DNA from 2 places in the Pseudoalteromonas sp. M8 genome. Region 2 is predicted to be linked to the other one. Evidence: predicted binding sites of a transcription regulator. Region 2 holds the regulator's gene; the other holds the start of a gene.
The links. The regulator NrdR, encoded in region 2, represses ribonucleotide reductase genes. The targets are predictions, from matches to a motif close to AAACACNANATNTNGTGTTT.
Positions count from the first base shown of each region.

Region 1: a site for NrdR is predicted at 6,560-6,579, ahead of nrdA (class 1a ribonucleoside-diphosphate reductase subunit alpha). Genes of this name have one in related genera too.

Region 1 covers NZ_CP047240.1:2,339,530-2,355,199, reverse strand. Annotated here, with positions in the region: gene GSF13_RS15190 (TonB-dependent receptor) at 1-1,980, opposite strand, end outside; gene GSF13_RS15185 (YaeQ family protein) at 2,155-2,679, shown strand; gene yfaE (class I ribonucleotide reductase maintenance protein YfaE) at 2,751-3,023, opposite strand; gene nrdB (class Ia ribonucleoside-diphosphate reductase subunit beta) at 3,023-4,153, opposite strand; gene nrdA (class 1a ribonucleoside-diphosphate reductase subunit alpha) at 4,207-6,492, opposite strand; gene GSF13_RS15165 (HAD-IA family hydrolase) at 6,848-7,495, opposite strand; gene ubiG (bifunctional 2-polyprenyl-6-hydroxyphenol methylase/3-demethylubiquinol 3-O-methyltransferase UbiG) at 7,492-8,202, opposite strand; gene gyrA (DNA gyrase subunit A) at 8,468-11,140, shown strand; gene serC (3-phosphoserine/phosphohydroxythreonine transaminase) at 11,352-12,434, shown strand; gene aroA (3-phosphoshikimate 1-carboxyvinyltransferase) at 12,434-13,714, shown strand; gene cmk ((d)CMP kinase) at 13,969-14,685, shown strand; gene rpsA (30S ribosomal protein S1) at 14,782-15,670, shown strand, end outside.
Region 2 covers NZ_CP047240.1:3,283,600-3,299,269, forward strand. Annotated here, with positions in the region: gene pomA (flagellar motor protein PomA) at 1-415, opposite strand, end outside; gene xseB (exodeoxyribonuclease VII small subunit) at 649-888, shown strand; gene ispA ((2E,6E)-farnesyl diphosphate synthase) at 888-1,787, shown strand; gene dxs (1-deoxy-D-xylulose-5-phosphate synthase) at 1,952-3,814, shown strand; gene GSF13_RS19650 (ligand-binding sensor domain-containing diguanylate cyclase) at 3,869-6,949, opposite strand; gene GSF13_RS19655 (phosphatidylglycerophosphatase A) at 6,974-7,456, opposite strand; gene thiL (thiamine-phosphate kinase) at 7,465-8,427, opposite strand; gene nusB (transcription antitermination factor NusB) at 8,471-8,881, opposite strand; gene ribE (6,7-dimethyl-8-ribityllumazine synthase) at 8,893-9,357, opposite strand; gene ribBA (bifunctional 3,4-dihydroxy-2-butanone-4-phosphate synthase/GTP cyclohydrolase II) at 9,474-10,586, opposite strand; gene GSF13_RS19680 (riboflavin synthase) at 10,615-11,271, opposite strand; gene ribD (bifunctional diaminohydroxyphosphoribosylaminopyrimidine deaminase/5-amino-6-(5-phosphoribosylamino)uracil reductase RibD) at 11,273-12,385, opposite strand; gene nrdR (transcriptional regulator NrdR) at 12,382-12,831, opposite strand; gene glyA (serine hydroxymethyltransferase) at 12,917-14,173, opposite strand; partial or broken gene thrC (threonine synthase) at 14,431-15,670, opposite strand, start outside.

The DNA.
Region 1 (15,670 bases), 940 kb from region 2:
CACTTCTAAACCGTGCTCTGGACTATAGATATAGTCTGTTAATGCCTGATAGTAGAAGTTTTCGATGTCGTTATAGAAGAAATTAACGGTATAGCCAAAGTTACCTGAGAACTTTCTAAAGCTAATGTCTAGGTTGTTTGATGTTTCTTGTTCGATATCTTGCGGCTCAAAGTGTAAATGATCACCTTCTAGCTCATAACCAAGCCCTAGTTCATAGGTGCTGGTTGCGATATGAATGCCATTTGAAAGCAATTCGGCGGTTAATGGTGCGCGCTCCGAGCGAGACAGCGAAACAGCGACGTTTTGGCCTTCAGCAAAGTCGTACACGCCACCAATAGACAAGCTTAGATTGGTCATTTCCAGGTCATAAGAAATAAACCCATTATCTAAGTTACCACCATGGTCATGGTCGTGATCATGGTCGTGTTCACCTTCATGGTCATGATCTTCTTCGTACGCTTCCAGTTGATTGCCTTTGCTTGATAACTGGTAGTCTTCAATACGAGCACCTAACTCAAGTGTGAAGTCTCCAAAACGACGTTCTTCAAGGATATAAAGTGCGTGCGTTTTGGTATTGGTCGATGGCGTGAAAGCTTCTGCACCGTTTGCGGCGTAATCGCTGTCGGAGAAATGATAACCAACAGTGCCGTGCCACTCTCCTAAGCGGTGCTCTGCCGTTAAGCGTAACTCAGTTGTATCATTCTCAAATACAGTGCCAATGTTTCCATCTTCAATTTCAGCGTGTTCATAATCGGTGTAGCCGACACGTAGGCCAACAGATTCAAGCCAGTCACTGTGTACTGCATAATTTACAAGCCCTTGCCAACGGTCTTGTTTTACTCGAGCAAATACGGATTCTTCTTCGTGGTCATGCCCTTCCTCTTCATGCTCGTGATCATGGTCATGACCAATATGAGAGTGAGCAGGAATGCCATAGTCCGTATCAACACGGCCATAAGAGAAACCAACGGTCAGATGATCGCCAACGTAACTTGTACCTAAGTTAAATTGCTCAGAATCGATAAAGGTATTGTCGACGCGATTGGCGTACTCTGTTTCATGCTCTTCTGCTTCGTGGGCATGATCTTCGCCTTCATGTTCATGCTCGTGTTCTTCATGTTCGTCGTGTGGAAGCGCGAAATTAGGGGTTTCATAATCACCACCTTTACGCTTAACGCCATCGAAATGGAAGTTAAATCCGTCAAAGCCGGATTCTAATAATACCGCAAAGGTATTGGTATTTGAGTTGGTATCATGGCTATAGTCGGCAGCGCCCTGAAGGCTATCGATCACGTCTGTCGGAATACGATTATCAACAACATTAACCACACCACCGATTGCACCTGAGCCGTAAAGTAGGGTTGCAGGACCTCTTAGCACTTCAATTTGCTGCGCAGCCAGCGAGTCATTAGTGTTGGCGTGATCTGGGCCAACGCGCGAGGCATCGCTACTGTCTAACCCGTTTTGCGTGATTTTAACCCGAGGACCATCTAAACCACGGATGATAGGGCTTGAACTCACCGGACCAAAGTAACTAGCATTGATCCCTGGTTGGCCTTTTAGTGTTTCACCCAGTGTTGGTTTGGCACGGTTTTTTAGCTCATCCCCACTTAATACACTGACCGGAGAGGTCATTTCCATACTATTTTTATGTAGGGCAGAAGAGTAAACAACAATGCTCTCAACAGATGTTGGTTTTAGTTCGACTCGAACAAATCCTTGGGCTTCATCTACATCTACACGTTTATCAAGATAATTAGGCTTAGTAACGTGTAATTGAGAATCAGCATCTATTGCAATGGTAAATTGGCCATTCTTATCTGATTTAACTGACTTGCTTTTGCCATGAAGATGGATGGTTACATTACTAAGTGGTTGATTGTTTGCGTCAACAACTTTACCTGTTAGTTGTGCAGCATAAGCTGGCGCTGCACCTATTATTGAAATTAATGCGCTGGCGATAAGAGACTGCTTAAACATATTTTTATTACCACGAGTTAGGTTATGTATTGAACGAGTGAGCTGTTCGACTAATAGAGTGATAATATAACACTACAAATTTTGCGGATCAATAACGTTATACTATAACTTAGTTATTGTTGAAATTAGAATTACAGCTATAGTTAAGAAACAAGCTAAAGTGAGCACAACATAATGAACAAGCCATTTGTTTTCAAGGCAAGGATTAAGGTTGCTGACTTATTTCACCATAGCCACCATGAAGAAGCGTTTACTACCGCCATGTTGTCAAAAGAAAGTAGCGAGCATTTTGCGATGAAACTGCTTGGGATATGCGCACTGTCTTTTGATAAGCCGGCAAAGTGGAGCAAGGCGGAGAAAAAACATTGGCCGGACGTATGGCTAGAAGACGACAACGACCAGGTTGAAGTCGCTTTGTTTATTGGTACCTTAGAGGTTGATGAGATACTCAAGTATGAAAAGCTTTATGCTAAGGTTGTAGTGTTGTGTGCTGACGGTGAGCAATGGTTTGAAGAGCGTCGAGCGCAATTACAGTTTATTGGATCTTTCTCTGTGTTTAGTATTCCCACGGACTTTGTAGCTGAATTGTGTGAAATGCTGACGCGAAGTTTACATTGGGACGTGATTTTTGAAAATGGGGCGATGAGTGTTACTGATAGTGAACACTACATTCGTACTCAAATTACCAAGCTGATTTAACGCACTAGTTAACCTAAACTCGGGATAACGGCTGCTAGAGAACAAGTTGTTATGTCGCGGATTTTGGTTATTTACGGCAACTCTATTTTAATATGGCTTGTGGGTCTGCTACAGCACAATAAAATTTCCCCATCTCTCACAAAAGCAAGCGGCTCGTTCGCGTACTGTGTTTGTCCTTCAATGAGCTTGGCGCGGCAGGCGCCGCAAAAACCCTCGCGGCATTGATAGGGGACTTCAATATTTGCGGCTTCAAGGGTTTCGAGTATCGAAGACGAAGAAGCCACATATTCCAGTGGCTCCTCAATATTCTCAACCTGAATTAGGAAGGATGGCTTTTCAACCATTACAGGTCGAAATCGCCAAAGTCAGAGGCATCAACTTCAGAGTCGATTTGTCCAACAAGGTATGAGCTGATCTCAGCTTCCTGTGGTGCAACTTGAACATTGTCAGAAACAAGCCAAGCATTGATCCACGGAATAGGGTTCGATTTGGTCTCAAATTGCGTTGGTAAACCAACCGCTGACATACGAATATTTGTGATGTACTCAACGTATTGACACAAAATATCTTTGTTTAGTCCAATCATTGAACCGTCTTTAAACAGATACTCAGCCCATTCTTTTTCTTGCTCAGCTGCTTCAACAAACATCTTAATCGCTTCGTCACGGCATTGTGCTGCCACGATAGACATTTCAGGGTCATCTTTGCCTTCTTGCATGATATTCAGCATGTGCTGTGTGCCAGACAAATGAAGCGCTTCATCACGAGCAATTAGCTTGATGATCTTTGCATTACCTTCCATAAGCTCTCGCTCAGCAAAAGCAAACGAGCAGGCAAAACTCACGTAGAAGCGAATAGCTTCTAAGATGTTTACTGACATGATGCAAAGGTACAGAAGCTTTTTCAGTTCAAACAAGTTTATGACGACCGTTGTGCCGTTAATTTCATGCTTGCCTTCACCGTATTGATTATAAAGGCTTACCTTTTCAATCAGTTCGTCATAATACTTGGTCACTGCATCCGCACGTTCAACAATTTTGTCATTGCCCACGATGTCATCAAAGATTAACTCAGGGTTTTGCGTTACATTACGAATAATGTGAGTATAAGAGCGACTGTGAATAGTTTCACTAAATGCCCAAGTTTCGATCCAAGTTTCAAGCTCAGGGATGGAGACGATCGGCAAAAGTGCAACGTTTGGAGAGCGACCTTGCACACTGTCTAGCAATGTTTGATATTTTAGGTTGCTCAAAAAGATATGTCTTTCGTGCTCAGGAAGTGCCTGAAAGTCCAATCTATCCTTACTTACGTCTACTTCTTCTGGACGCCAGAAAAACGATAATTGCTTTTCAATTAGCTTTTCGAAAATAGGGAACTTCTGTTGGTCGTAGCGAGATACATTAACAGTTTGTCCGAAAAACATCGGTTCTTTTAATTGGTCGTTATGATTTCTGCTAAACGTAGAATATGCCATAAATGTGTTACTCAATACCTAAAAAAGCGGGTGATGACCACCCGCATAAAAAGTTATATTTTACAAGCGCCGCCTTCACAACCATCGTCTTCTGCTTCTGGTTTCATCTCATCTTGAGCATCCGAAGCACCGTCGCGGGTGTTATGGTAATAAAGTGTTTTAACACCAAGTTTGTATGCGGTGAGTAAGTCTTTTAGCAATAGCTTCATAGGAACTTTACCTGCTTCAAACTTACTTGGATCATAATTGGTATTTGCAGAGATAGTTTGATCGATGAACTTCTGCATAATACCAACCAGCGCAAGGTAACCATCGTTAGATGGAATATCCCAAAGTAGTTCATAGTTGTTCTTGAGGCGATCGTACTCAGGTACAACTTGCTTCAAGATACCATCTTTACTTGCTTTAACACTGATATGACCACGAGGTGGTTCAATACCGTTTGTCGCGTTTGAAATTTGCGATGATGTTTCAGATGGCATCAAGGCTGACAACGTTGAGTTACGCATACCGTGTTCTTGGATACTTGCTCTTAACGCATCCCAGTCAAGGCGTAATGGCTCTTCACAGACTTTATCAAGGTCACGCTTATAGGTATCTATTGGCATGATACCTTGTGAGTAGGTCGTCTCGTTAAACTTAGGACAAGCGCCGCGTTCTTTTGCCAGTTCATTCGATGCTTTCATCAGATAGTATTGGATCGCTTCAAATGTTCTGTGTGTTAGGCCGTTAGCACTACCGTCTGAGTACTTAACACCATTCTTTGCAAGATAATAAGCAAAGTTAATCACACCGATACCCAGTGTACGGCGTCCCATCGTTGCATTGTACGCAGCAGGAACAGGATAGTCTTGATAGTCTAATAGGTTATCAAGTGCGCGAACCGCAAGCTCTGCTAACTCTTCTAGCTCATCTAAAGACTTGATAGCACCTAAGTTAAACGCTGAAAGCGTACAAAGTGCAATTTCACCTTCAGGGTCATTTACATGGCTTAACGGCTTCGTTGGTAGTGCAATTTCAAGACATAGGTTTGACTGGCGGATCGGTGCAACCTTAGAGTCAAACGGGCTGTGTGTATTACAGTGGTCAACGTTTTGTAGATAAATACGACCGGTGCTCGCACGTTCTTGCGCAAACATTGAGAATAATTCAATCGCCTTAATGCGTTTCTTACGAATAGACTCATCTTGCTCGTACTTAACATACAGTTCTTCGAATTTATCTTGATCTTCAAAGAATGCGTCGTAAAGGCCTGGCACATCTGATGGACTAAAGAGCGTGATATAGTCGTCTTTAATTAGGCGGCTATACATGGTTTTGTTGAACTGCACGCCATAATCTAAATGACGCACGCGGTTTTCTTCAACACCACGGTTATTTTTTAGTACTAATAGGTTTTCAACTTCAAGATGCCAAAGCGGGTAGAATAGGGTCGCTGCACCACCACGCACACCGCCTTGAGAACAGCTTTTAACAGCTGTTTGGAAGTGCTTATAAAACGGAATACATCCTGTGTGGTACGCTTCACCATTTCTGATTGGGCTACCTAGTGCACGAATACGACCTGCGTTAATACCGATACCAGCGCGCTGACTGACGTATTTTACAATCGCAGAAGAAGTTGCGTTGATTGAATCTAGGCTATCAGCACATTCAATCAGTACGCATGAGCTAAACTGACGTGTCGGCGTACGAACACCAGCCATAATTGGCGTTGGTAATGAAATTTTGAATGTTGAAACCGCATCGTAGAATCGCTTAATGTAATCTAGACGCGTTTCTTTCGGGTAGTTTGCAAACAGGCTTGCAGCAACAAGAACATATAAGAACTGCGCACTTTCATAGATCTCACCTGTTACGCGGTTTTGTACAAGGTACTTACCTTCCAACTGCTTAACGGCTGCATAGCTGAAGTTCATATCTCGGCTATGGTCGATGTAGCTGTTTAGCTCATCAAACTCTGCTTTTGTGTAGTCAGTGAGAAGGTGCTGATCATAGCGCTTGTCTTCAACCAGCTTTACCACATGGTCGTGTAAGTGCGGCGGCTCAAAACAGCCATAGGCTTTCTTACGCAAGTGGAAAATAGCCAAACGAGCGGCTAGATACTGATAATCTGGAGACTCTTTTGAGATCAGATCGGCTGCAGCTTTAATAATCGTTTCGTGGATATCACCAGTACGAATACCGTCATAAAACTGGATGTGTGACTTTAATTCAACCTGAGAAACTGAGACGTTATCTAGGCCTTCTGCCGCCCATGTAATGACACGATGGATCTTATCTAGATCTAACGGTTCTTTGCGACCGTTTCTTTTGCATACAGATAGCTGTTGGTTCATGTTATGTGCCTGTATTCCTTAGGAACGCGCTTTAGATATCGCACGAATATAAAATTGTTTAGCAAACCACCACTATATATGGTGCCCTAGTGGCTAGGGATCACAAGATAGTGGGGTTGACGTGAATTTGCAAGAGAACAACTCGGGCAGAATTGTGGATAAGTTTGGGATAATTTATTTATGTAAGTACCCACTAACCTATGACAATCCACTTATCTGCCCACAAAGAAAAATCAACAAAAAGATGATGCTTTTCAGCAAAAATAAAAAAAAATTCTAACTGATTTTTTTCTACACAAATTCGTATCTATTATAGCAAAAACACAATATATGGTGTTTTATTTTTTTATCGACACTAAATATGCGATAACGTGTCTAATGGGTTAGTAAGATAGAGATCCGCATGCCAAGACTTAGCTTCGGATTCAGATGGAATGAATCCCCACATTGCTGCTGCACTAATCATTTTTGCGGATTTTGCAGCAATAATGTCTCGCTCAGCATCGCCAACATAAATACACTGCTCTGGCGAAATCCCCAATTTTGAAGCCACTAATAGCAAAGGTTCTGGATGAGGCTTGGCCACCGCCAGTGTATCTCCGCATACTACTGTCTCGATCTTTGCAAGTTCAGGGATCTGTTTTAGTAGCGGAAGTGTTAAAAACTCAGGTTTGTTCGTCATGATCCCAACCTGAATCTCTTTTTCTAAAAGTGCCGCTAATAACTCACCAATTTGCGCAAAGCATTGGGAATGTACTGATAAATTCGCCAGGTAGTAGTCGAGTACACCCTGCCGTAATATTTGAATGTCGTAGTGCTTTAATGACTCACCAAATCCTACTTGCAACATCGCTGCTACGCCGTTTGAAATCGCACTGCTATAAACCTGTTTGCCGACAGTAGGCATTTTATTAGCAGCTAAAACGTGGTTTAGTGCGGCTCCCAAGTCATCACTGGTATCCAGCAAGGTGCCGTCTAAATCAAATAGTACCGCCTGGATCATGCCAGCTTCTCAAAGTGTAGAATGTAGTTAACTGAAACGTCTTTAGTTAAGGTAAATGTTTTGCCGATAGGGTTGTAGTTAACCCCTGTCGCCGCCCTAACTTTGAGGTCGTATTTTTCAGCCCAATCAATTAAGGTTGAAGGGCGAATAAATTTATCATGCTCATGCGTGCCTTCAGGAACCATTTTAAGCAGTTTTTCTGCGGCGACGATAGCCAGTAAATACGCTTTTGTAGTTTTGTTTAAGGTAGAAAAAAATACATGACCGCCGGGCTTAACTAGCTGTGCGACTGAACGAATAATGGATTCTGGGTCTGGTACGTGTTCTAGCATTTCCATGCAAGTTACTACATCGAACTCACCTTGGTGCATGGCTGCGAATTCTTCCGCTGGCACTTTTTGATAGTCTACGTTAACGCCGACCTCTAATGCGTGGAGCTTTGCGACGTTAAGCGGCTCTTGCCCCATATCGATACCGGTTGCATTTGCACCCAGCTTAGCCATGCTTTCTGTTAAAATCCCGCCACCACAACCGACATCCAATACTGTTTTTGCGAATAGGCCTTCACACTTATCGTTAATAAAGTCCAACCTCAACGGGTTAATGTCGTGTAATGGTTTAAATTCTCCCTCTCGGTCCCACCAGCGCTCTGCTATTTCTTCAAATTTAGCGATTTCATTAGGGTCTACATTTTGATGTTCGGTCATAAAAAACTTCCTCGTCGAATTGAGCGCATTATAAAGGGGATTAGATAAAAATAGCACCTGTAAAACGGTAAAAAGTGTGTTAGCATGCTTGACGAATTTTATAATAAACAAAGCCCCCGCTGATACTCTGAGGCAATTCGGCTATTTTTTGAAGTGCGTTTAATTGGCGCTTCAGCAGAAAAAGCAATTTGCTATTCAGATAGCATCTCAACACAAGTTGTAGTGTGACACAAAAGGGGTGGACACTGAAGGAAAGTGGAGTCAAATGTCTGATCTCGCCAATGAAATCCTGCCAGTCAATATCGAAGATGAATTAAAAAATTCATACCTAGATTATGCAATGAGTGTAATCGTAGGTCGTGCATTACCTGACGTACGTGACGGCCTAAAGCCTGTTCACCGTCGTGTATTGTTCGCGATGAATGAACTTAAAAATGACTGGAACAAACCTTATAAAAAGTCAGCTCGTGTAGTTGGTGACGTAATCGGTAAATATCACCCGCATGGTGATAGCGCGGTTTACGATACTATTGTACGTATGGCTCAGCCTTTCTCTCTACGCTATATGCTCGTAGATGGACAAGGTAACTTTGGTTCTGTCGATGGTGACTCTGCAGCTGCGATGCGTTATACCGAAGTACGTATGGCGAAAGTCGCTCACGAGTTACTTGCTGACCTTGAAAAAGAAACCGTTGATTATGTACCAAACTACGATGGTACAGAGCAAATTCCAGATGTGTTACCAACTAAAGTGCCTAACTTATTGGTGAATGGTTCATCTGGTATTGCGGTTGGTATGGCGACCAATATTCCACCTCACAACTTAACTGAGGTGATCAATGGCTGTTTGGCTGTGATCCAGAATCCAGACATCACCATTGAAGAGTTAATCGACTATATTCCGGGTCCTGATTTCCCGACTGCCGCCATCATTAGCGGTAAAAACGGCATCGAACAAGCCTATAAAACAGGCCGTGGTAAGATCTATATCCGCGCGAAAGCTGAAATCGAAGTCGATGAGAAAACAAACAAAGAAACCATCATCGTTCATGAAATTCCTTACCAAGTTAACAAAGCAAGACTAATCGAAAAAATTGCTGAACTTGTTAAAGACAAAAAGGTTGAAGGGATCAGTGCACTACGCGACGAGTCGGATAAAGACGGTATGCGTATTGTTATTGAAATCAAACGCGGTGAAGTCGGTGAGGTTGTACTAAACAACCTATATGCTCAAACACAACTACAAACTGTGTTTGGCATCAATATGGTTGCACTAGACAACAACCAGCCTAAGTGTTTCAACCTGAAAGAAATGCTTGATGCGTTTATTATTCACCGTCGTGAAGTTGTAACGCGTCGTACTGTATTTGACCTGCGTAAGGCAAGAGACCGAGCGCACACGCTTGAAGGCCTCGCAATTGCGCTAGCTAACATTGACCCAATCATTGAGCTTATTCGTAAGTCACCAACACCAGCGGAAGCGAAAGCGGCGCTAACTGCGCGAGCTTGGGATCTTGGTAACGTTAAATCAATGCTTGAGCGCACTGGCGAAGAAAATGTTGCGCGTCCAGATTGGTTAGCGCAAGAATTAGGGATCCGTGATGGTCAGTACTATTTGTCTGAGCAACAAGCCCAAGCAATCCTAGACTTAAGACTACACAAATTAACAGGTCTTGAGCACGAGAAAATTCTAGCAGAATACAAAGAACTACTCGATCTTATCGCTGAGCTACTGTACATCCTTTCTACTCCAGAGCGTTTGATGGAAGTGATCCGCGATGAGTTAGTTGAAATCAAAGAAACGTATGGTGATGAGCGTCGCACAGAGATCACCGCTGCTGCGCACGATATCAGTTTAGAAGATTTGATCAACGAAGAAGACGTTGTCGTTACGCTTTCTCACGAAGGCTATGTGAAGTATCAACCTCTTAGCGATTACGAAGCTCAGCGTCGTGGTGGTAAAGGGCGATCTGCAACTAAGATGAAAGATGAAGACTTTATCGAACGTCTACTCGTTGCAAATACTCACGATACAATTCTTTGTTTCTCCACTTCTGGCCGCTTGTATTGGTTGAAAGTTTACCAGCTGCCGCTTGCATCACGTGCTGCGCGCGGAAAGCCAATTGTTAACTTGTTACCACTCGAAGCTGATGAGCGTATTACGACAATTTTACCGGTTCGTGAATACGAAGAAGATAAGTTTATCGTCATGGCGACGGCGAGTGGTATCGTTAAGAAAACACCTCTGACTGCATACAGCCGTCAGCGTGCAAGTGGCATTATTGCTATCAACTTGAACGAAGGCGATAGCCTGATCGGTGCTAACATCACCACAGGTGAAAATGACATCATGCTATTTACTGAGCATGGTAAAGTTGTACGCTTTAACGAGAAGCAGCGAGATTCTGAAACAGGTGAAGTGAAGCGTGATCCTGAAACTGGCGAAGAAATGTTGGCTTTACGTCCGATGGGCCGTACAGCAACAGGTGTTCGTGGTATCAAGATGCCAGATGACGTGAAAGTGGTATCACTAATCGTACCACAAGGCGATGGTGCAATCTTGACCGTAACTGAAAATGGTTATGGTAAGCGTACACCGCTTGAAGAGTACCCAGCGAAGAGCCGTGCAACACAAGGTGTTGTGTCAATCAAAGTAACTGAAAGAAATGGTTCTGTGGTTGGTGCGGTTCAAGTTGATGACAACGATGAAATCATGCTGATCTCAAACCGTGGTACGCTAGTTAGAACGCGTGTAAACGAAGTTTCTACGGTAGGCCGTAACACCCAAGGTGTTATTCTGATCCGTACGATGGAAGAAGAAAAGGTAGTTGGTCTTCAACGCATCGAAGAAATTGAAGTGGAAGCGTTGCCTGAAGGTGATGTTGCAGAGTTTGAAGGTGAAGCAACACCGGCTGCGGAACCTGACGCAGAGGAATAAAAAACCCTATCCAAAAAAAAGCGACTTCGGTCGCTTTTTTTCTTTCTGTCAATTTTTTCAATCTGTTCCTCTATGACAAGAGCCTGAAGCCTGATAAATTAAGGCTACCAACAATCCGACGTTTTAGTCGGGCAGCCCACTGTTCATCCAAAAAGTCATGAGAATAACGCTATTCTTTGGATGATCTAGATTATTTGGAATGAGGAAAAATATGACGGTTTATAATTTTTGCGCGGGTCCTGCGATGTTACCTGTTGAAGTTATGAAAAAAGCGCAAAAAGAATTTTTAGATTGGCAAAATTTAGGCGTGTCGGTGATGGAAGTTAGCCATCGTTCAGCGCCTTACTTGGAGATGGCGAAGCAGTGTGAAGCCAGCTTACGTCGTTTGATGAACATCTCTGATGAATTTGAAGTCCTGTTTATGCATGGTGGTGGCCGAGGTCACTTTGCAGCTGTACCGCTAAATCTACATGTTGATGGTGTACCTGGCGTATATATCGAGAACGGGATCTGGTCTACCGGTGCGACGAAAGAAGGTGAAAAATTCACGCAAACGCATGCGATTAATATTCGTACTGACGAAAATGGTCAATTCGATATTTTACCTGTCTCCGAGTGGAAGCTACCAGAAAACGCTTCATATATTCACTATTGTCCAAACGAAACCATCGATGGTATTGAAATATTTGACGTTCCAAAGCATGCAACCGCACCAATTGTAGCGGACATGTCTTCCAATATTTTATCTCGTGAAATTAACGTCGATGACTTTGATTTGATCTATGCTGGTGCGCAAAAAAATATCGGTCCTTCGGGTCTCAGTATCGCCATTGTACGTAAGACGTTATTGAAGCGTGAAGGGCTGCCAAGACCTGCTATCCTTGATTACGCCATTGAGGCTGATCAGCAAAGCATGTACAACACACCACCGACATTTGCATGGTATCTTGCGTTTGAGGTATTCAAGTATCTTGAAAGCATTGGTGGTGTTAAAGCTATGGAAGCGCACAATCAAGAAAAAGCAGCCATTTTATACGATTACATCGATGGCTCTGACTTCTATTCAAACAAAGTTGCAAAACATTGTCGCTCATTGATGAACGTACCATTTTGGTTAAATGATGACAGCCTAAATGCTAAATTCTTGGCAGAGGCAGAACAAAACGGTTTAATTGCACTTGAAGGCCACCGTTTTGTTGGCGGTATGCGAGCTAGTATATACAACGCCATGCCAATTGAAGGGATCAAAGCGTTAGTTGCATTTATGGATAAATTCGCACGGGAGAACTGTTGATGGAACAATTGACCCTCAAGCCTATTACTAAAGTCAGTGGCAGTGTGACGCTACCTGGCTCTAAAAGCTTATCAAATCGTATTTTGTTGCTTGCAGCATTGTGCGAAGGCACGACAAAAGTGACGAACTTATTGGATAGCGATGACATCCGCCATATGTTAGGTGCGCTATCCCAGTTAGGCGTTGAAGTAACGTTAGAAGACGATAATACGGTGGCACTGGTCAAAGGAAATGGTGGCAACTTTCACACCCCCGTTGAGCCGCTATTTTTAGGCAATGCTGGTACAGCATATCGCCCATTAACAGCAGTGCTTGCAGCTATACCCGGTGATTATGAACTGATTGGTGAGCCACGAATGGAAGAGCGCCCAATTGGCCATCTTGTCGATGCCATGCAAACGCTTGGTGCCGATATTCAATATCTCAAAAACAAAGACTACCCGCCGTTAAAAGTTGCAGGTAAGCAACTTGCTGGTGGTGAAGTTGAGATTGACGGCAGTATCTCAAGCCAATTCTTAACTGCATTATTGATGGCAGCACCGCTTTTTAGTGGCGATACGAATATTGCGATTAAAGGTGAACTGGTTTCAAAGCCTTATATTGATATTACCATTGGCGTGATGGCGCACTTTGGGGTTCATGTCGAAAACCACGATTACCAACATTTTGTGGTGAAAGCAGGCCAGCAGTATCAATCTCCTGGAACACTTATGGTCGAAGGGGATGCCTCGTCAGCTTCTTATTTCATTGCTGCAGCTGCAATCGCAGGTGGTGAAATTGAAATAAAGGGAGTGGGTAAACAAAGTGTGCAAGGTGATATCGGTTTTGCCAAAGTGATGGAACAAGTCGGTGCAGACATTGATTGGCATGATGAGCGTATCGTTGTCCGAAAAGGTGAGCTAAATGGTGTGGACATTGACGCCAACGCTATTCCCGATGCGGCGATGACGCTTGCAACTGTAGCACTATTCGCAAAAGGTAAAACGGCAATTCGTAATATTTACAATTGGCGCGTGAAAGAAACCGATAGGCTAGCTGCCATGGCGACTGAACTTAAAAAAGTAGGTGCTGAAGTGGTAGAAGGGCACGACTTTATCGAAGTTACACCACCGGCTAATTTTAATTTCACGGATGTAGACACATATAATGACCATCGTATTGCGATGTGTTTCTCGATGGTTGCTGTGGGTGGCCAAGCAATCACGATTAACGACCCTAAATGTACTGCAAAAACCTTCCCAACCTATTTTTCAGTGTTAAAAAGCATTAGTCAGTATTAATTTCATCCAAGGTGTTGAAGATCTTCAACACCTTAAAATCTTCTCTAAAATAGTCAATCTTAACAAAGTCAAATACACGGGTGTTTGATTGAGTTTTATTCAATCAAAGCCAGTTCGCACCTGACGTATAGCATTTTTCGTTGCACTAATAATTTGAGATATAACAAAAAATGACAGGTAAATAAGGATATATTCAGCAAATTGACGTATACTATGCGCCGTCAAATTCAGGTGAGCATTTTTAGGAGGTCTAAATGCAGGCAGCTATGCCAGTTATCACCGTAGACGGCCCAAGTGGTTCAGGCAAAGGAACTGTTTGTCGCTTGTTAGCTGAAGCATTAAATTGGGAAGTGTTGGATAGCGGTGCGATTTATCGCGTGCTTTCGTTAGCGGCATTACACCACCAAATTGCAACTGATAACGAAGAGGGTTTAGTCCCACTCGCTGCCAATTTGGATGTACAGTTTTCTATCGATAAAGAAACTAAAAAAAGCAAAATTGTACTTGAAGGTGAAGATGTTACTAACACTATTCGCAATGAAGAAGTAGGCGCAGCTGCGTCAAAAATTGCGGCATTGCCACGAGTGAGAGAAGCATTGTTACGACGTCAGCGCGCTTTTAGAACTGAAGTTGGCCTAATTGCTGATGGACGTGATATGGGAACGGTGGTATTCCCTGATGCTGAACTTAAAATTTATTTGACTGCAAGTGCAGAAGAGCGTGCTCGCAGGCGATTTGTTGAGTTGAATGAGAAAGGCCATGATGTTACACTAAGTGGTCTGTTAGAAGACATTAAAGCTCGCGATGATCGCGATATGAATCGCAAGGTTGCCCCATTAGTTCCTGCTAGCGATGCGATAGTTGTTGATACAACTGAGCATAATGCTGAGCAAGTGTTCAAAGAGGTTATGTCTTTTATTCAAGACGCCATTGTGGCCGGTAAACTTCCAAAAAGCTGTTTACCTAAGTAATTTATAATGACACAGGCAGGAAGCTAGTGTTTATTTAATAACCCCATGCAGCATGGTTGCTAATTGGTAATTTAACTTTATAGAGACGTATTTAGTATGTCAGAAAATTTTGCGCAGTTATTTGAAGAAAGCCTACAGGGTTTTGAAGTTGAGCAAGGCTCAATCGTTAAAGGTACAGTAATCGCTATTGAGAACAATGTTGTTCTTGTTGATGCTGGCCTTAAGTCTGAAAGTGCAATCCCTGCAGAGCAATTCAAAAATGCTGCTGGTGAACTAGAAGTTGCAGTAGGCGACGAAGTAGACGTTGCACTAGATGCAATCGAAGACGGTTTCGGTGAGACTATCCTTTCTCGTGAAAAAGCTAAGCGTCACGAAGCTTGGATCCGTCTTGAGAAAGCTTGTGAAGAGCAAGAGACTGTTACTGGTGTTATCAACGGTAAAGTTAAAGGCGGTTTCACAGTTGAAGTTGATTCAATCCGTGCATTCCTACCTGGTTCACTTGTTGATGTACGTCCAGTTCGCGACACAGCTCACCTTGAAGGTAAAGAGTTAGAGTTCAAAGTAATCAAGCTAGACCAGAAGCGCAACAACGTTGTTGTTTCACGTCGTGCTGTTATCGAGTCTGAGAACTCACAAGAGCGTGAAGAGCTGCTTCAAAACCTTGTTGAAGGCCAAGAAGTTAAGGGTATCGTTAAGAACCTTACTGACTACGGTGCATTCGTAGACTTAGGTGGTGTTGACGGTCTTCTACACATCACTGACATGGCTTGGAAGCGTGTTAAGCACCCTTCAGAGATCGTGAACGTAGGTGACGAAATCAACGTTAAAGTACTTAAGTTCGACAAAGAGAAGACTCGTGTTTCTCTAGGTCTTAAGCAACTTGGCGAAGATCCATGGGCTGCTATCGCTGGTCGTTACCCAGAAGGTGCTAAGCTTACTGGTCGTGTAACTAACCTAACTGACTACGGCTGTTTCGTTGAAATCG
Region 2 (15,670 bases):
CGTGTCTTGAGGACGTTAGGGCAATATCTTTTTGCAATGTGGCACGCACAACATCAGCATCATGCCCATCGACTAACATATCGACACCTTTACGCATAAACTGGTTGGGGATTTCGGCTTCTTCTAACGCTAAAAAACCACCTTTGCGAGCTGAATCAGCAAGCTCAACGGCTTTTTCAATCAGCTCTTCCGGAGTTTCAATCTTGAACATGAAGGCCTTCCCGGCCACTTTTCCAATTCCGAAAAACTGTCCAAGCGTAAAGTTAGACAATACGATAAAAATTGAACCACCAAATACGATAACGACGGAAGGCGTGTTATAGAACATAGCGATCTGGCCATCACTACTTAGTACCATGGACATTACAATTAAACCTATGGCACCCAGGATCCCTATTACCGTTGCTAAATCCACATGTCCTCCGGGGAAGTTATTTGTGATAAATCACGCAGTTATTGTTGTTTGAGTTATCGGCAAGTTTTTCTACAACTTAACACTATTATATTAAAAAGTGTTTAAAATGCGAGTTTATAGCAGATCTTGTAATGCTGATACTCGGTCAGATCAAAAAGTCACTGGTTTTTTTGACCTTGGCGCACAATCACCCTAAAATTGCCACACTTTTACTTTACGGGTCAGCGTGACATATGGCAGTAAAAAAACCAGACAACTTGAGCTTTGAAGAAGCCATGCAAGAACTGGAGCAAATCGTTGCAGACATGGAAAACGGTAGCTTACCTTTAGATCAAGCACTTAAACAGTTTGAACGCGGGATAAAACTCGCAAAAGCTTCAAATCAGAAACTTCAGCAAGCTGAACAACAAGTCGCTATTTTAATGGGCGAGGATGAACAAGCACAATTACAGCCATTTGATAACGAAGCCTAATGTCGAAAAAATTACAAGAAAAGCTCCAGTTTGCTAAAACTCGTGTAGAAAACACCATTTTACACTATTTTGATAGTGTGCTTGAAACTGAAGAGAATATAAAAGCGGCTACACGCTATAGTATAGAAAACGGCGGCAAGCGCTTGCGACCGTTTTTAGTGTATTGTACTGGTGAATTATTTGGTGCTGCTCCAGAAGATTTAGACAAAGCTGCAGCCGCAATAGAGTGTGTGCATAGCTACTCTTTGGTGCACGACGATTTACCTGCTATGGATGATGATGATCTCAGACGCGGCCGTCCAACTTGCCACATCCAATTCGATGAGGCGACCGCGATTTTAGCTGGTGACGCTCTGCAAACGCTGGCATTTGAACTGCTAAGTGAACATTCATTCGCGGTAAGCCACCATGCCCAAATAAAAATGATTTCAGTGCTAGCCAAGGCATCGGGTCTACAAGGTATGATAGGCGGTCAAGCACTCGATATAGCAGCAACCAATCGTTTAATTACGATAGATGAGCTCGAACGTATTCATAAGCTAAAAACAGGTGCACTACTAAGCTGTGCAGTAGAACTTGGGATCTTATGTAGCGATCCGGAACGTGTTTCAGAGCAAGCACGTGATGCGATACGTACTTATGGACGTGCAATTGGCCTTGCATTTCAAGTCAGAGATGACATTCTTGATGTAGAAGGTGACACATTTGTGCTTGGTAAACCTCAAGGCTCTGATTTAGAACATAATAAATCTACCTATCCAGCATTATTGGGGTTAGAACAAGCAAAAGAAAAAGCTGAACATTTGATAGATGAAGCTTTAGAAGCGCTTACACGTATCAACGGTAATACAGAAATACTTGCAGATTTAGCAAAATACATCATAGATCGAGAATATTAAGCTGACGTATAAAATAGCTACGCCAAGCTAAGAAAATATTCACAAGAACTTTGTAAACGCTGGCTAACATAATATTATGACAAGTTAGTGAAGAATTTTAATAATTATGAAGTGGACCACGTGAGTAATTGCGCTGAGATTCACTTAGGACTCTGATAAATACCATGAAACTTGATAGTAGCAAGTATCCCTTACTCGCGTTAATTGACGAGCCAAGTCAACTCCGTCAATTACCCCAGCACAAGTTAACCGCCTTTAGTGATGAGCTTCGCGAGTATTTGCTGAACTCAGTCTCTCAAAGCAGCGGTCACTTTGCATCTGGTTTAGGCACTGTAGAGCTTACTGTAGCTTTACACTATGTGTATAACACACCAAGCGATAGGCTCGTTTGGGATGTAGGTCATCAAGCCTATCCGCACAAACTACTTACAGGTAGAAGAGATAGGATGCATACGATCCGCCAGAAAGATGGCCTGCACCCTTTCCCTTATAGAGAAGAAAGCGAATACGATACGTTTAGTGTTGGCCACTCAAGCACTTCTATATCAGCGGCACTTGGTATGGCTATCGCAGCTGAAAAAGAAGGGATTGGACGTAAGACCGTCGCCGTTATTGGTGATGGTGCAATGACCGCGGGCATGGCGTTTGAAGCCATGAATCACGCAGGCGACATCAATCCAGATATGTTAGTGATCCTAAACGACAACGAAATGTCTATCTCTGAAAACGTTGGCGCACTCACCAATCATTTCGCGAAGATCCTCTCTGGTAGCTTTTACACCAATATTCGAGAAGGCAGCAAAAAACTGCTGTCTGGTGTGCCGCCGGTAAAAGAGCTTGCAGGCCGTATGGAAGAGCATTTAAAGGGGATGATAATCCCTGGTACTTTCTTTGAAGAGCTAGGCTTTAACTATATTGGCCCAATTGACGGACATAACGTAGATACTTTGGTAGATACGCTGCGTAATATGCGTAACCTAAAAGGCCCTCAACTATTACACGTTAAAACCCAAAAAGGGAAAGGTTATAAACCTGCAGAAGCAGATCCTATTGGTTATCATGCCGTGCCTAAGTTCGATCCAAGCGTCCATAGCTTACCCAAATCAAAACCTAGTGCACCAACCTTTTCAAAGGTGTTTGGAGATTGGCTTTGCGATATGGCTGCACAAGATAATAAGCTCATGGCAATCACACCAGCAATGCGTGAAGGCTCGGGCATGGTACGCTTTTCTAAAGAGTACCCTGCTCAATATTTTGATGTTGCCATTGCTGAGCAACATGCTGTGACACTGGCAGCGGGTTTTGCTTGTGAAGACCTCAACCCAGTGGTTGCAATCTATTCTAGCTTCTTGCAACGCGCATACGACCAACTCATTCATGATGTCGCACTACAAAATCTGCCAGTGTTGTTCGCTATTGACCGTGCCGGTGTCGTTGGTGCGGATGGTGAGACGCACCAAGGCGCATACGACTTAAGTTTCTTGCGCTGTATCCCGAATATGGTGATCATGGCACCAAGCGACCTTAATGAGTGCCGCCAAATGCTCTACACAGGTCATCGCCTAGATAGGCCAGCAGCAGTGAGATACCCCAGAGGTAGTGCGGGAAGCGCCGAGATTGATACGGAAATGACCGCAATAGAAGTTGGTAAGGGCAAGGTAGTAAGAGAAGGTGAAAAGCTGGCTATTTTAAGCTTTGGTACATTGCTTGAAAACGCTCAAGCCGTAGCCGAAGAGCTAAATGCCACACTTGTAGATATGCGTTTTGTCAAACCCTTAGACTGCGCCCTTATCGAAGAGTTGGTTGTAACTCACGAGCGCTTCGTCACACTTGAAGATAATGCTATTGCCGGTGGCGCAGGCTCCGCAGTAAGCGAGTATTTAATTGCTCAAGGCCATCAAAAACCAATTAAACTTCTTGGTCTACCTGACGAGTTTATTAAGCATGGTTCACAAACTGAGATCCATGCCGAGCTGGGCTTAAACAGCGAAGGCATCAGTCAACAAATTAAGGCTTGGCTTGCGTGAGTCTGCATTCAACCTAAAAAAGGCTTCCATTTGGAAGCCTTTTTGCTATGAGTTTTACCTCATCCATACACTGATTTCAGCAAGCCCATTACTTTGTAATAACTGTAATTGAGACTCTATATTCGCACTTTGTTCAAACTCAAAAGCATCTAACTGATCATCAAAAGTAATTGTTGCAGCACCATCCCCACCGCGTTGTTTAACTTGATGCAGCGCAATATCAGCCAAATTCACTGATGATTCCCAACCAATCACTTTGCCACCGAGTAGTGGTAGAGGGTAATAAGACCACCCCATAGAAACTGTCAGCTTAGTGGTTTTTCCATTAGGAAGTCGATAGTCCGTCTCAGCAATGGCTTTACATAAATCACTAACATACTCTTCAATGTCATCTCGACTGAAATCACGCAATAACAATAAGAATTCATCCCCACTCCATCTAACAACATAGTCTGAACCTTGAGTACGGGTATTTAAAAGTGTCGCTAACTGTTGTAAGCAACTGTCGCCACCAATAGGACCATAAGAATCGTTAATCTTACTAAAGTCATCGATATTCATGATCATGAGCACTAGGCTCTTATTTTGGGCTTGTAGTGATTGAGCATTGCGCTGGTAGTGCTCAACATCTTTAGGAAGTTGATCAAACAAAAAGCGACGACTTCGCAAGCCTGTCAGCTCATCGGAATGACTAACCAGCTTAAGTTGTGTATTAACTTGATTTAGCTTTTCATTTGCCTTTCTAAGCTCCGTTGTACGCTCTGCAACTAACGCCTCTAATGCGGCCTGCTTTCTTCTTTCTTGTGCTCTAAACACCCAAAAAATCAGATAGAACATAAAGATAAATGCACAAGTAATAAACAATCTAAAGTAAATCGTTTCGTCGAAGCGCCGAGGTAGTACAATTGATAAGCTTAGCACTTTAGCCTTTTCCCAATCTTGTCCTTGGCGCTTAGCTTCTAACACAAAGGTAAAGTTGCCTGGAGGCAAATTGGTGTAAATGGCTTCACGCCGTGATTGTGCATCCCGCCATTGTGTATCATGGCCATTTAGTTTGTATCTAAACTCAATGCTATGAGGCGCATAAAAATCGATGGCTGTATAATTGATAGTTAAATCGCGTTCCGATGTTTCAAGCTGGATCACTTGATTTAATGATTCTGTACTAAATACTCTATCGTGGGTAGACAATGACTCTAGCCTTGGCAATAAATCCCCACCGCCAAAAAGCTGGACATTTTTAGGGATCTCAACAACGCCTTGTAAGCTGGGGTAAAAAATAGCTGACTCGGTTTCAACCACGGCATCATGCCCAAGGCCTGAACAACATTGGCTTGGTCTGCCATCAAGCTGCCTATCGAATGGGCTTATTACTTGTTCAACTTGCAAACTCTCTATAACGTGACCAAATTGCGCAACGGGCATGCGATATACCCCTTTCATTGTGCTCACCCAGATGAGCTGATTGCTCTTGTCATAATGCAAAGAAAATATCGATCCGTAAGGCAATCCATTTGAAGCATCAAGCTGATACCAATCACCATCTGAGGTACGATAGAATAATCCGTCATTGAGTGAACCCACCAAAGTCGTTACGGTATCTAAGTGTAATATGCTGGTGATATAAGCTGTATCTAACGAAGTTTGCGAGCCTATTTTTTCGATGCCTTTATCATTGTAGCGATACGCACCTTTGTTAGTACCGATAAAACCATATCTCGGAAAATCCTCAACAAAAGTAACAAATTGACTACCAAGAAAAGCGTTGTAGGCAAATGGCGTTATCCCCTTGTAATCAAGACGATACAAACCTCTCCCTGTACCAAACCACATTCCCCCTCGGTTTGAAGGGCTTAGTGAAAAGACTGGATTCTGTCTGAGCTCTCGCTCAGTTAATTTTTGTAGTGTGCCATTTTCGTAGATAAGTGCACCACGGTCTGTCCCAAGAATGAGTTTTTCGCCAATAAACTCCAAGTCGTGTATCACGGAACGATTTAACTGCGCACTAGTTAGCACGGGTTGATAACTATCATTCAATCCCATAATGCCAAGCCCCTCACGACTAGCGACCCATAACTGACCAGAGGGCCCCTGTGTGATGGCTGAAATTGCTTGGTTTACTCTAGGACCAATATGATGCCGCTCCACTTTTCCTGAGTGGGCCAGCCACAAGCCTTCATTTAAACTGGCAAGCCAGATATTATTATCTTTGTCCATAAAGATATCTGCAAACCAGATACTTTGATCCAACTGAATTGGCTCGACAGCTTGCCAAACACCATTATTCTGTCGATATAACAGCCGACCATAAGTAGAGACCCATAGCCCGCCTTCCTTATCATTTAGAAACTTATATACGGCATTGTTACCCGCATCTTGATAACGGCGTAGTACTTCGTCAATATCTAGAAAATACGCACCCAACTCTGATGCTAAGAACAACTTACCATCGACCCAAGCTAAGTCATGTATAATGGTTTGCGCTAACTGCTCAGGTAGTGAAACCTTACTCGCCAGCTCAAGCCTAACGCCATCACCGTTGCGATTGCTTGATTCACTGATTTTAAGTAGGTGACGTTCATTCACTAGCCAAATACCATCAGGCACCAACGCCATTTTAGTCACAGAACCTACGATTTGGTTTATTTGAGTCACATCTAACGTACTTTGTTCGATGTTATTGGCGGCTAACGTCAGCTTTTTCGCAGAAACATAATACAGACCATTCGCAGCAATCCAGATCCCGCCATCTTCATCTTGCAAGATATCTCGTACAGGCCCCTGCAGATCGAAACGCCGAGCTTCTAAGGTTTGGGGATTGAGTCTTAACAATCCTCGACGCGTGCCAACCCAGAGCATGCCAAATCGATCCACCACCAATTTATTAATGGCATTACTATTTAAAAACTCGGTATTTTGGGTGTTGAAGTTTTGGAATTGATGACCATCAAACCGACTTAAGCCAAACTGAGTTCCGAGCCAAATGTAGCCTTGATTGTCTTGAACGACACTCTTAACGCTTTGTGACGGTAACCCACTTTGGATATTCCACTGTTTAACTACGTAATCATCTATCGCCGCAAAACTCGTAATTGGTAGCAGCAAAGTGAAAATGAAAAACAATAGCCTTGTCATCTCGATTCCATCACATCAGCACAGTTAGACTAAAATGCCAGTTTTAAACAAAGCTTGCACGCAAATCAATGAAAAAATGCCAGCTAATACATCATCTAGCATAATCCCCGAGCCACCGTGCAAACGTTTATCGAGCCATCTTATCGGACCCGGTTTCAAAATATCGAAAAAGCGGAACAAAATAAAGCCAACGATTAATGACTGCCAGCTAAGCGCCGCCCCTATCATGGTAATATAAAAACCTGCCACTTCATCCCAGACAATGGCTGGGTGGTCATGAACATTAACATCGTCTGCTGTTTTACCACACACCCAGATCCCAAATAACGTCATGACAATCGCAACCAGACATTGCAGCCAAATTGGTGCGCCTTGGGTTGCAAAAATAAACGGTAATGCGGCGAAGGTGCCAAAAGTACCAGGTGCTTTTTTCGCTAAACCAAGACCAAACCCGAGTGCAAAGAATTGATGCGGCTTCTTTAAATTAAATACATACTGCTTAGCCAAACCAACTCCTAGCTAAAATGCTCAAAACCAAACCCTGAGAGCTGGTAAGGTTGACCTTTTTTGAGCAATTGAATTTCGCCATTATTAGCCGTAATTTGGCCAATACAAACTGGCTCAACACCATATTGCTTCAATCTGGTTTCCACGGCATTTTTGTTATTATCATTGACCGTGAAGAGTAACTCGTAGTCATCGCCAAAACCGAGCGCGAGCCGCATGCGTGCATCTTCATCAAGGCTTGAGCGCAGCGCATCAGACTGAGGAACTTTATCGGCGTTTATCTTAGCGCCAACTAACGAGCTACGTAAAATATGCTTAAGATCCGCGAGTAGACCGTCTGAGATATCAATTGCAGAGGTAGCAAGACCCCTAAGAACTTGGCCCGCAGCAACCCTTGGTGCTGGGTAGTTAAACTTTTCAAGCGCCGCTTTGTAATGTTTTGGCTCAAGTGTCCAGCCCTGTTTTCGCGCTTCAATAGCAAGCCCTGCGTCACCAAGTGGACCTGTTACATAAATCCAATCACCCACCCGCGCTCCTGAGCGCTTGAGTGCTTTACCAGTTGGTACAATACCTTTTGCACATACAGTGATAGTCAATGGACCTTGCGTTGTATCGCCACCTATTACTTGTACGTTATAGTACTCAGCAATTTCATGCATGCCCTCAGTGAAGGCTTCTAACCACTCCAAGTCAGCCTTAGGTAGCGTTAAACCAAGTGACACCCAAGTAGGTTCTGCACCCATAGCAGCTAAGTCGCTAAGATTCACAGCGATAACCCGATGGCCTAGTGCTCGAGGTGGAATATCTTCAAAAAAGTGCACACCCGCAACTAGCGTATCCGTAGTTACCGCAAGTTGATTGCCAGCAGGAACTGAAACCAAGGCGCAGTCATCACCGATCCCAAGCTCTACATCTCGGCGAGTAATGCCACGGCCTTTAAAGTAGTGATTGATTAGCTCAAATTCTTTCATACACAAAAAAGCCGGCCAAGGCCGGCTATTCCTATAGTAAAGCTTATTTGCGAATAAACTTAACCGCTTTGTCTAGTACACCGTTAACGAATTTGTGGCTCTCTTCAGCGCCAAACATTTTCGCTAACTCAATACCTTCGTTGATAGCCACTTTGTATGGCACATCTTCACGGAATTTAAGCTCATAAGCACTAACACGTAACACGGCAAGCTCAACCATATCCAATTCTTCAAGTGGACGAGCTAAATGCGGACGAATTGCTTCGTCTAGCTGCTTTTGGTTAACAACAACACCACGCGCTAAGTCTTTGAAGTATTCTACATCGACTTTCGTTACGTCGTTTTCGATCAGCATTTGCTGTTCGATATCGGCAATTGGGTTACCACTTAGCTGCCAAGAATAAATAGCTTGTAAAGCAAGTACACGTGCTTTGCGTCTAGCTGCTGGTTTCACTGAGATTCCTCTTAAATTTGCTCTAGCACGTTCACCATTTCTAGAGCTCCAAGGGCGGCTTCTCCCCCTTTGTTGCCCATTTTAGTGCCCGCGCGCTCGATAGCTTGCTCAATGCTTTCAGTAGTAAGTACACCAAAAGCAACAGGGATGTCATAATCTAATGAAACGCTAGCTAAGCCTTTGTTAGACTCGTTAGCAACTAAATCGAAGTGTGGTGTACCACCACGAATAATCACACCTAGCGCAATAATCGCGTCGTGCTCTTTTTTCATCGCAACGCGTTTTGCTGCTAGTGGTAGTTCAACCGCTCCGGGTACATATACAACCGTGATGTCTTCATCGCTAACACCACCGGTACGTTTTAATTCATCTACAGCGCCTTCAAGTAAGCTGCTACCGATAAAATCGTTAAAACGTGAAATGACAATGGCAAATTTTTTGCCAGGAGCGTATTTATTACCTTCGATTACTTTCATTAGATGTTCCTAATCTGTATGAGCAATTGCCAAATTGAGGCGCATGATAGCACAGTAATGTGGCAATCGCCTACTATCTGAATATAGGCGATTGCAATCAATTTGGCATTTTGGAATTATTTTGGTTCGACGTATTCAACCACTTCTAAATGGAAACCAGACAGTGCATGATATTTTTTAGGTAGACTCATTAGGCGCATTTTCTGAATGCCTAAATCAGCCAAAATTTGCGACCCCACACCTACGGTGCGCGAAGTACCTTGGAATTTACGGTAGTTCACCTGTTCACCCGCATCTTCCGCAGCAAATGCCTTAACCAGCGCTTCCATCTCTTCGCTGCGTTCTTGCTTACCAAGAATGACTAATACGCCTTCGTTGTCGGCGATGTGCTTCATGGCACTTTGCAGTGTCCAGCTTCTATCCGCGCTGCGATCTGAATGAAGAATATCGTTAAACGTGCTTTGCAAATGCACACGTACTAAATTGGCTTCTTCCGATTTGATCTCGCCCTTTACCATCGCATAATGCAGTTGATTATCAATGGTGTCTTTGTACGTCACTAGATTAAACTCACCAAACTCAGTAGGCAGTTTACACTCTGCTACTTTTTCGATAGTGGTTTCGTTTAAGTTACGATACTCAATTAAATCAGCAATGGTGCCGATTTTAATATCGTGTTCTTTTGCGAATACTTCTAGTTGTGGGCGACGTGCCATAGTGCCGTCTGGATTGAGAATTTCAACAATCACAGATGCAGGCTCCAGTCCCGCCAAACGCGCTAAATCACATCCGGCTTCAGTATGGCCTGCACGCGTTAAAACGCCGCCTGGTTGCGCCATGATTGGGAAGATATGACCTGGTTGTACAATATCTTCAGGTACTGCACCTTTGGCAACTGCAGCTTGTACTGTACGGGCGCGATCTGCCGCTGAAATACCTGTCGTTACGCCTTTCGCAGCTTCAATAGACAAAGTAAAGTTGGTAGAGAACTGAGCGCCATTGGTTTTCACCATTAGTGGCAAGTTCAGCTGCTCACAGCGCTCCTGTGTCATGGTCAAACAGATTAACCCGCGACCATATGTTGCCATGAAATTAATTGCATCTGGTGTAATGTGCTCTGCTGCAATGATCAGATCACCTTCATTTTCTCGGTCTTCATCGTCCATCAAAATAACCATTTTACCGGCTTTAATGTCCGCGATGATTTCCTCAGCACTATTTAAACTCATAGTTTTCCCATTTTTACTTTGTCTATGGCTACTTTATAAAGCCAGCTTTCACCAATAGACTGGTTGTGAGAGTGGACTCGCTGGCAGCGCTTGGCTCACCCTGAATTAGTCTTTCGAGGTAGCGGGCGATTTGGTCAACCTCTAGGTTTAATTTTGACCCAACTTGAAAACCTGCAATCGTCGTTTCTTGCGCCGTGTGTGGCACTATGGTCAATTTAAAGCGATTTTGTTCCACGGCATTGACCGTCAAACTGATACCATCAATGGCAACCGAACCTTTATACGGAATATACTTCATTAGCGATGACGGCGCAGCTAACCAATAGTCAGTCGCTCTGGCATTAGCGGTTATCTCAACCACTTCAGCAATACCATCCACATGGCCTGACACCAAATGACCGCCTAGACGTGAAATCGGCTGCAGTGCCTTTTCAAGATTTACCTTTTGGCCTTGTTTGTACTCGGCAAAACGCGTCAAACTTAAGGTTTCGTTAGAAACATCGGCTTTGAAGCCATCATGAAACTTCTCAGTTACGGTCAGGCAAACCCCGTTCGTGGCAATACTATCACCCAAGTTTACATCACTCATATCAAGAGATGTCGTGGTCACACGAACAATTAAATCGCCGCCCTTGAGCTGCAATTGAGTTAATGTTCCTGTTGCTTCGATAATACCTGTAAACATTTTACTTCTCTTTAGTCGCGATAAGTTTGAGATCAGGCCCCACTTGGCAAACGTCGCCAAACACTAACTCAGGTATTTGCGACATGGCACTCAGTGGTGTGGTGTTAAACAGCCCTTTTCCAGCGCCAATTATTTTCGGTGCCAAATAGATGATATATTCATCGATTAGCCCTTGTTCATGCATTACCCCCGCAAGGGTGGCACCGGCCTCTAGCCAAACATAATTACAGTGCTTTTCAGCCAACTTGTTGAGAACGGCTTTTAGGTCGAGCTTACCGTTGATTTCAGGCACGACAATTTGCTCTACGAAATGAGGCCATTGCGCTGAATTATCAATAGTACGGCGAAAAATAATCACTGGAGATGCAATTTTAAATAGCGCAAGATCTGGTGTCAGACGATTTTGTGAGTCAATAATCGCACGTATCGGTTGGCGTAGCTCAGATTGGGGATAATCGGTGTCTTGCAAAAACTCTTCACGAACATTGAGTCTTGCGTTGTCTACCATAACTGTATCGGCTCCGGTCAAGACCACACAGCTCTGCGCGCGGTGGCGCTGTACGTCTAAGCGCGCTTCCGCTGAGGTAATCCACTTGCTCTGGCCATTGTTTAATGCGGTTTTACCATCAACAGAAGCGGCTAGCTTACAAGTCACGAACGGCAACCCATACTCCATTCGCTTCAAGAATCCGGTATTCAGTGCCCTTGCTTGTGGCTCTAACAAACCAGAAGCCGTTGCAATTCCCGCGGCTTCTAACATTGCCAATCCACGCCCTGCAACTTGTGGGTTGGGATCAACCATGGCTGCAACCACTCTGCTGACGCCTGCGTCAATCAGACCTTTTGCACACGGCGGCGTTCTGCCATAGTGACTACATGGCTCAAGCGTTACATAGGCAGTTGCACCTGCGGCTTTAGCTCCAGCTTGCTTAAGCGCATGTACTTCAGCATGGCCTTCACCTGCTTTTAAGTGTGCGCCTTCGCCGACTATTTCACCGTCTTTTACAATCACACAACCGACGTTTGGGTTTGGTGTTGTGGTGTATTTACCGCGCTTTGCAAGCGTGATGGCGCGGCTCATATAATCATGGTCTTGCGTTGTGAACTGGCTCAATCCCCCAACCTCGCAATTTCTTCACCAAACTCACGAATATCTTCGAAAGAGCGATATACTGAAGCAAATCGCACATAAGCCACTTTATCGAGCTTTTTAAGGGCTTCCATAATACATTCGCCAATCATGTCGCTTGGTACTTCACGTTCGCCAGTACCACGAATTTGAGATTTAATCTGATGTACTACTTCTTCTATTTGTTCTGTGCTGACGGGACGCTTTTCCAGCGCTCGGTGCATGCCATTGAGTAACTTATCTTCATTGAAAGGCTCTCTAGTACCATCTTGCTTTATCACGCGCGGCATTAAGAGCTCTGCGCCCTCGAAGGTAGTAAAACGTTCGTGGCATAAAATACACTCACGACGGCGACGGACTTGGTGGCCGGAAGCAACCAAACGTGAATCTATCACTTTGGTATCTTTGGCTGTACAGAATGGACAATGCATAGACGCTCTCGTTGACTCAAAAACAAAAAAGGCCGCTTGAATGCGGCCTTAATCATAACAAAAAACTGCTTTTTTGTGAGCGAAATTATGCGTAAACAGGTAATTTAGCGCAAATTGCTTTTACTTTTTCTTTCACTTGTGCCTGTACAGACTCATCATTGATGTTGTCTAGTACGTCACAGATCCAGCCAGCAAGCTCTTTCGACTCAGCTTCTTTGAAGCCACGACGAGTGATCGCAGGAGAACCGATACGAAGACCAGAAGTAACGAACGGTGAACGTGGATCGTTTGGTACAGAGTTTTTGTTTACTGTGATATTTGCACGGCCAAGCGCTGCATCTGCATCTTTACCTGTGATGTCTTTATCAATCAGGTCAAGTAGGAACAGGTGGTTTTCAGTTTTGCCAGAAACCACTTTATAGCCACGCTCCTGAAGTACCGCAACCATAGCTTGTGCATTTTTAACCACTTGCTCTTGGTATGACTTGAACTCTGGCTGTAGTGCTTCTTTGAACGCAACCGCTTTTGCAGCGATAACGTGACATAGAGGGCCACCTTGGCCACCAGGGAATACGGCAGAGTTTAGCTTTTTGTAGATTTCTTCATCATCACAAGCAGAGATGATAAGACCACCACGAGGACCCGCTAGCGTTTTGTGCGTTGTTGTTGTTACAACGTGTGCATGAGGCACTGGGCTTGGATAAATACCAGCGGCAACTAGACCTGCAACGTGCGCCATATCAACAAGTAGGTAAGCGCCTACTTTGTCAGCGATTTCGCGGAACTTAGCCCAGTCAACGATACCTGAGTACGCAGAGAAACCACCGATGATCATTTTTGGCTTGTGCTCAAGTGCTAACGCTTCAACTTGCGCGTAATCGATTTCACCAGTCTCTTCGTTTAGACCGTACTGAATAGCATTGTACGTTTTACCAGAGAAGTTTACGTGTGAACCGTGCGTTAAGTGACCACCGTGAGCAAGGCTCATACCTAGCACGGTATCATGTGGCTGAAGTAGCGCTTGGAATACCGCCGCGTTTGCTTGTGAGCCAGCGTGAGGCTGAACGTTTGCGTAAGTCGAACCAAATAGCGCATTGGCACGGTCAATCGCGAGCTGCTCAACCACGTCAACGTGCTCACAACCGCCGTAGTAACGCTTACCTGGGTAACCTTCAGCATACTTGTTTGTTAGCTGAGAACCCTGCGCTTCAAGTACACGTGGGCTACAGTAGTTCTCAGAAGCGATAAGCTCGATGTGCTCTTCTTGACGTGAAGTTTCTGCTTCAATCGCTGCAAATAGTTCTGGGTCAAAATCTGCAATATTCATGTTACGTTCTAACATGGTTTCTCCTAGGTAAACGTAAGGGTATTTTTAAAGACAATCTAGCATCACAAGATAACCAGTTTGCCTATGAAATCAGCATGGGCATATTTAAGCAGGGATTGAATTTATTTCACACCCCTATCGCGATGATATTTTTTTATTTAAACATTAATATTTTAAATAAGACAACCTAAGTTGCATTTGAAAAGCTAATATAGTCTTGAAATTGACCTTATCTGAGTGGCCGTTCTACCCACTCAGATAGGCACTCTGATTTAGTTGAGTTTTGCTAACATTGCTGCCTTCAAAGCATCATAATCTGCACTAAGCGGCTCTGCCAAACATGGTTTTTGCAATGCATCGGCCAACGGTTTCGGCATATCAAGCTGCTGATTTAAAACACCTTCTACAGATTCCTTAAACTTCGCAGGATGCGCAGTGGCAAGGAAAATTCCAGTTTCATCCGCTTGAGAGTCCAACGCTAATCCCTCGTAGGCTATCGCTGTGTGCGGCTCAGCCAAGTAACCTTTATCATGTAATTCTTGCATTACTGTCTGAGTTCGCGCTTCCGTCACCGAACGTGAATAAAAGTCATGTTTGTTAAAATCCCCTCTTTCTAGCATGATTTCAACACGAGGCCAGTTATTAGGTTTACTCACGTCCATCGCATTAGAGAGTGACTCCAAAGTGTCGTTTGGTTGCCACTCACCCGAGGCTATGTAACGGGGCACAGTATCATTTTGGTTTGTCGTGGCACTTAACTTGGCAATAGGCAGTCCAATCGCGGCCGCAATCATCGCCGCACAGACATTACCGAAGTTACCACTTGGCACTGAAACATGCACTTTATCACGCTGAGATTTAGGTAATTGTGCTAGCGCTTCAAAGTAATAACACACTTGCGCCACTAAACGGCTGATGTTGATGGAGTTTGCCGAATTAAGACCAAGCTTTTGCTTTACTTCGTCATCAAGGAATGCAGACTTCACCATCGCTTGGCAGTCATCAAAGCTGCCATCTACAGCATAACAATGAATGTTTTTCCCAAGTGTTGTAAACAGCTTTTGTTGGGCAAGCGAAATTTTGCCATGAGGATAAAGGATCACAACATCGACATTTTCTTTTTCGTAAAATGCATGGGCAACGGCGGCGCCCGTGTCACCACTTGTTGCGGTGAGGATAGTCACGCGCTCACCTTGATTAAACATGCTAATGCATTCCGCCATAAAGCGGCCGCCAAAGTCTTTAAACGCCAATGTTGGCCCATGAAAAAGCTCTAAACAATGCTGATTTTTAGCAACTTCGACTAATTTAGCAGGGAAATTAAAGGCGCGTTTTACCATCGCATCGAGGGTATCTTGTGGTAGTTCATCACCAATAAGGTGATGTAATACCTTGGCACTACGCTCAGCAAAAGGTAATTCAAGTAATGCATCAACATCCGCAATACACTCAAATGTAGGAGGGAAAAATACCCTTGGTTACGACCTAAACCAATTTTTACCGCTTCAACGA